2 regions of the Paenibacillus sp. M-152 genome follow, and region 2 is predicted to be linked to the other one. Evidence: riboswitches for the same ligand, from Rfam matches in the RefSeq annotation. Region 2 holds a riboswitch; the other holds the start of a gene.

The links. Region 2 has a riboswitch for FMN ahead of ribE (riboflavin synthase). Riboswitches for the same ligand answer to the same signal wherever they lie in the genome.
Region 1: linked by a shared signal. The riboswitch ahead of EGM68_RS06690 (DMT family transporter) and the one ahead of ribE (riboflavin synthase) in region 2 are both predicted to bind FMN.

Annotation. Positions count from the first base shown of each region.
Region 1 is NZ_CP034141.1:1,506,830-1,509,977, reverse strand. Features, by position in the region: gene EGM68_RS06700 (ABC transporter ATP-binding protein) at 1-622, shown strand, start outside; gene EGM68_RS06695 (ABC transporter permease) at 615-1,307, shown strand; FMN riboswitch at 1,433-1,577, shown strand; gene EGM68_RS06690 (DMT family transporter) at 1,748-2,695, shown strand; gene EGM68_RS06685 (methyl-accepting chemotaxis protein) at 2,932-3,148, shown strand, end outside.
Region 2 is NZ_CP034141.1:3,484,905-3,488,052, forward strand. Features, by position in the region: gene ribH (6,7-dimethyl-8-ribityllumazine synthase) at 1-220, opposite strand, end outside; gene ribB (3,4-dihydroxy-2-butanone-4-phosphate synthase) at 251-934, opposite strand; gene ribE (riboflavin synthase) at 1,009-1,674, opposite strand; FMN riboswitch at 2,004-2,176, opposite strand; gene EGM68_RS15245 (IDEAL domain-containing protein) at 2,245-2,712, opposite strand; gene EGM68_RS15250 (thiamine pyrophosphate-dependent enzyme) at 2,932-3,148, opposite strand, start outside.

The DNA.
Region 1 (3,148 bases), 2.0 Mb from region 2:
TTGTGAATACATGGGCTATTATAATAAGCAGGCTGTCCGGGATGCACTGGAATTAGTGAACTTGCGGAATGCAGATGACAAGCCGGTAAAAGACTTTTCACTAGGAATGAAGCAGCGTCTCGGGATTGCCCGAGCCATTGCGACCAAGCCGGAGCTACTCATTTTAGATGAACCGATTAACGGTCTGGACCCAGTGGGAATCAAGGAAATTCGGCAGTTATTCCATATGCTATGCAAGGAATATGGGATGACGCTGCTCGTGTCCAGTCATTTATTAGCGGAAATTGAGCAGATTGCGGATACAATAGGCGTGATTAATCACGGACGGCTGATTGAGGAAGTTTCGATGGAACAGGTACGGGATACCAATACGGAATATATCGAATTTACGACCAACGATTGCAAAAAAGCAGCCTACATCCTCTCCCACCATCTGAGTCTGAATAATATAAGGGTGCTTAATGAACAGAGTATACGTATTTACGATACTAGTGTACCGCAGAAGCAAATTACGAAAACGCTCATTTTAAATGATGTAGAGGTCGATTCCATTCATCAGAAGAGCAGTACGCTGGAAGACTACTTTTTACGTCTGTTACATGGAGGGGATCACCATGCTTAAATTGATACAGTTGGAGATGAAAAAGCTTCATCTGGTGGGTTATATCCGTTCAGTGCTGATCGCCAACGCTTGCATTCTAGGGTTGCTCAGTACTATTGCACTGGACAGCCAAAATGAAGGAGTACCCGAATTTACACAGTACGCTCAGCTTCTCGATCTTATGGACAATATGGTGAGGGCAACGTTTATTGTATTTGCCTCCGTTCTACTGTGCCGTTTTATCGTAGGAGAATTTAAATCCAAATCGATTACAATCTTGTTCATGTATCCGATTCATCGTCAAAAGCTAATGATCGCCAAGCTCTTGATTGTGCTGCTGTTTACATTCTTGTCTATTGTAATCTCGGAAATCATCATTACGGCTGCGATCCATTTGCTCAACCAGTTTGTCATAATTGTACCGGATAAGCTCACTCTTTCCATACTAGCCGAGCAATCAGCGCGCACGCTAATCAATGCCGTTGCCGCCAGTTTTATGGGATTGGTTCCGCTGTATATGGGAATGCGAAGATACTCTGTACCCACGACCATTGTGACCTCGATTCTGATTGTAGCATTGCTTTTCTCCAATAATAACGGTGCTACCCTTAGCTCCATTGCCCCCGTGCAAATCAGCTTCTCTGTGCTGGGAATGCTTGTGGCTTATGCGGCAATTCGGCGCATTGAGTATAAGGATATTGCCTAGTAATAAGGATTAAACATAGAACGCTTTCATAAAAAGGTGAAAATCCTTGCTTGATATACACACATTTTTCACTGGACTTCATTCCAAAACAGGTATATCCTATAGGAGAAATTAAAAAACGGAATAAGGATCTTCGGGGTAGGGTGAGATTCCCAACCGGCGGTATGGCTCATGGAGCTAAGCCCGCGACTCTGTATCTGGCAACAAGATACGGACTGATTTGGTGAGATGCCAAAGCCGACGGTAAAGTCCGGATGGAAGAAGATCGAAATATGAACATGCCGCAAAGTCGATGAATACTGCATTATGGTTGTGCAGTGACTTCATTTAACTTGCATCAAACGGCAAGTTTATTTGATCAACCCCCGTCTTGCATGGCCTTCGCCATGGACGGGGGTTTTTGTGCCACCGGTCCTGTATTCGCAAGGAGCTAAATAAGTATGAGTCAATCATCAACTGTACTAACATCCAAGGATTTTGATCGTAGCTCCCACATGAAAAGCGGTTTTTGGCTAGTCGCGATTGGAGCGGCCTTGTGGGGCGCAGACCCGCTGTTTCGTATTATTTTGTTAAAATCATTTACCTCAGCACAAATCGTACTGATGGAGCATGCGCTACTCTTTATCGCTCTGACGCCGATGCTGTGGAAGCATCGCGAGGAGCTTAAAACGATACGATTTCGTCAGGTTTTCGCTATTTTGTTTGTCTCATGGGGTGGCTCGGCACTGGCCAGTGTGATTTTCACCATGGCACTCAGCAACGGTGATCTGAATGCCGTACTTTTACTTCAGAAGCTTCAACCTTTGGTTGCTATTATTCTGGCCCGCGTGATATTGAAGGAAATGTTACCGCGTCATTTTGGAATATTAATTATCATCGCTCTGTTCGGGACGTATCTTCTGACCTTCGGTTGGTCGCTTCCCTTTGGACATGTTCATGATTTTGTTCAAGTTGGTAGTCTGCTTGCACTGGGTGCAGCGATTCTGTGGGGCGGTTCGACCGTTATGGGCAGCTACTTGCTCCGTTCGATGAAATATGAAACGGTAACCTCCCTTCGCTTCATGGTGGCGCTCCCTCTGCTCATTGTTCTCACCTCTGTGGAGCATGCTCCGTGGAATATGCCTACAGGTACATGGGCGGGCGCAGCTGTAATTATCAACTTGCTGCTGCAGGCATTGCTTCCGGGTCTTCTCAGCTTATTACTGTATTACAAAGGCTTAAGTACAACCAAAGCTTCTTATGCTACGATGGCAGAATTGAGCTTTCCTATGGTAGGTGTTGTGATTAACTGGATCGCTTTCCAACAAATCGTTACCGTAGCGCAATTAACTGGTTTTATGCTTATCTGGGTTACACTCTTTATAATTTCTCGTCAGCAAAAAAATTAACAGATCCATTTGCTTTATACTCACCTCAAGCCAAATCATGAAGGTGCTTTTGCATCTCTGATTTGGCTTTTTATGTATGCATATTCATACCGTGATTAGCCCTTAAGAACTATTTTTTAAAAAATGTACCTAAAACATGCCTTGATTCATCATTTTTTAAGATTACATCTATAAAATTAGTCGATTTCTGTCGAATAAAACAATGTAGTGACCATCAGACACAGAGGAGAAAAAACATGACTAAAGAAAAACAAACAGTTCCGTGGTGGAACAGGTTTCTCAAGCAGTTTTATTTAATGAGGACAAAATTAATCATTTCTTTTTTGGCTGTGTTATTGATTCCGAGCTTACTTATTGGATACTTTTCTTATCAGGGGGCTACGACACAGCTCAGTCAGCAAATGGCTAATTCCGTATACACGAATCTGTATCTGATCCAAAGCAATGTCAATC
Region 2 (3,148 bases):
CATATTTTCCGCTTGCAGCCATTTTTTGTGCAATAAGTGAGATTTCAAATGCACCCGGCACCCATGCTACATCAATTTCATCTTCCTGTGCACCATGTCGTTGAAGTGCGTCAAGCGCACCACTTAACAGTTTGCTTGTAATAAACTCATTAAATCTGCCCACCACAATACCATACTTTAAACCACTTGATACAAGATTACCTTCCAGAAAACGTGCCATGCTTATCAACCTCTCTTTTTTTTGAATTATTTACAATGACAAACGACGACGGTATTCAATTAAATGTTGAATGCTAATCAGCTTCAATTGATGTCGCTTGGCGATCACGGCCAAATCAGGCAAGCGGGCCATTGAGCCATCTTCCTTTATAATTTCGCAAATGACCCCGGCGGGCTTGAAGCCGCTGAGTCGGGCCAGATCGACAGCCGCTTCAGTATGACCAGCGCGTTGCAAGACCCCACCATCGCGAGCAATTAGCGGGAACATGTGACCAGGTTTGCGGAAATCGCTGCCCGTGATTGCTTCGTCGGCTAAGGCGCGAACAGTCAAAGAGCGCTCGGCCGCTGAAATCCCCGTTGTTGTCTTCATATGATCTACCGATACCGTAAAGGCGGTACCGTGAAAATCTGTGTTTTGCTCTACCATAGGATGCAATTCCAATGCCTCGGCTCTGTGCTGTGTGATCGGCACGCAGACCAACCCGCGACCTTCTGTAATCATGAAGTTGATGACCTCAGGCGATGCTTTCTCAGCCAAAGCGATAAAGTCGCCTTCATTTTCCCGCTGTTCATCATCCACTACAATAACGACTTTGCCGTTCTTTAAATCCTCCAATGCTTCTTCGATGGAATCCAATCGAATCTCTTCGTCATGGTGCAACTCGCCCTGCTCCATGATATTTGTCGTCGCACTTGTTTGGATGCCTCTATCCATAACCCTCTCCTCCTTATGTCTTATGTCACGAATGCTCCTGAACCAAATTTTCTATCATTCTGTATCAGGCTGTATCAAGCAAAGCCGTGTTTCGCCAAATAGTCCAAACTAAGAGGAGCTTGATCTGCTCTCTTCATCGGTACTGAACCTCTGTAATGTAAAAGCTGCTCCACATATTTGCCCAATATGTCGCATTCAATATTCACAGTGTCTCCTTCACGTTTGGCTTGTAAGGCCGTTTCAGCTAAGGTGTGGGGGATGATGGATACGGCAAAGCTATCTCTCGTACGCTGCGCGACTGTGAGGCTGATACCATCAATTGTAATTGACCCTTTGAGGAGAACATATTTAAATAATGCTTGATCAGAAGGCTCAACTTCGAACACAACTGCATTCTGGTCTGATGTTACTCCGCGAATCGTACCCGTCCCGTCCACATGTCCCTGTACGATATGTCCTCCGAACCTTCCATTCGCCGCCATCGCTCGCTCCAGGTTGACTCGGCTGCCGGATCTGAGTTCCCTTAGATTACTGCTGCGAAAAGTCTCTGGCATCACATCAACCTTAAAATCTTTAGTACCAATCTGTATTGCCGTCAGGCAAACCCCATTTACCGAGACACTATCGCCGATTTTCAAATCGCCCAATACCACAGAACCCGAAATCCCCAGCACCATCGCTTCACCGCTTTTGGAAATACTTTGAATGCGACCCACTTCCTCGACCAATCCGGTAAACATGCTTTCACTCCTTTCCACTACATTTCAGTTTATCCCTAATTCATCTGCTGTAAGCGCAAATAACCCCCAGTCAGGATTCAATCCGTCATGGGGGTGATGAGAGTCACATATGTAGTATACAAGCGCAGTTCATGTATGTCTTAAAATGACATGAAATCATAGGTTTGCCAAAAGAAAGCATGATCGAAGATACAGCAATTACGCTCAGAACGTTATCAAAAAGAAAGCTAAAAAAAGCTATCGTCTGATGCTGTCCTACAACGAAATAAGCCGTACGTACTTTTAAGTATGCTAAAAATTGGCACATGCCACGTCATGCACATGCGCTTCGTATCCTTCTCCCATCCAGACTATACTGTCGGTCCCGGAATTACACCAGGTCCACCTTCTGCTGATTGTTCAGCATCCGGGTCACGGACTAAGCCATGCTGTGTTCGCAGAAGCGATTCACAAACATGTCATCACCGCCGGTGGGGAATTTCGCCCCGCCCCGAAGGATCTTGCTCTTATTTAATTGAATTAACATTAAACTTGTTACGTATATTAGCACCGACTTCAAAAAAAAGCAAGTTATCTAATAGAAGCTCCTGCTTTGGTTTTGACATATTGGCTGGAGAGTTCTTCAAACCAGGTTTTATCATTCATATGAAGTGCCAGATCAATCAGATCGGCCAGTTCGTCGACTCCAAGCTGTGTATCATGGTCAAAGGTAATAACGGCCGAAGCGACAGGTCCTCGCTCTCCCTCAGAACATGCTTCATAATCCAGTCGCACATCCACATGCCCATCAATAAACTCGCATTTTAAAAAATAAATAATTTCACACATTAAAATAGGGCGCACTTGTGTTTCTAACACACAATCCATCACCTTGGCAGAATAATGCTGGTTCGTCAGCGTGAATTTGTGTTCTGTTGCCGCCAGCGATGCTCGTCCAAAATCATCCGTAAACTTGAGTTCCACTGGCGTGATGTTCATAACCTTGGGGATTTGCTTCTTTATAATTTCAATTATTTCAACTGTATTCAGCTTAATCATTACCTGCACCTCATTGCATCTTAAAATTCAGAAGAAAACTTTATAACATGCCTTCTATAGGCCTCCACTCCTATATCGGAAATCATTACCTGTTTTTTTATGCCTCAGTCCATAAACGCAAAAAAAGATTCCTTGCGCAGCAAGCGCAAGGAATCTCAATCGAACTGGTGCCGAAACAGCGGCTAACAATGTTACACGATTATTATGCAAAAAACAGAATTATAACTCCGAAATTTCATGTTTCTTTTTCAGGATAGTCCAGCGACGCTCAATCTCCTGCTCAAAGGTAGCCAGCGTTGCTTCCTCTTTGAGAAGATGCTTCGTTTTACCCATTAATTTCAGCCATTCTGCGGCTGGAATCCGTTTTCCCTTGTCTTCCGGATTGTACGTAATCGTCGTGCTTCCCTGCTCGATTTCGTACAAAGGAAAGAAGCAA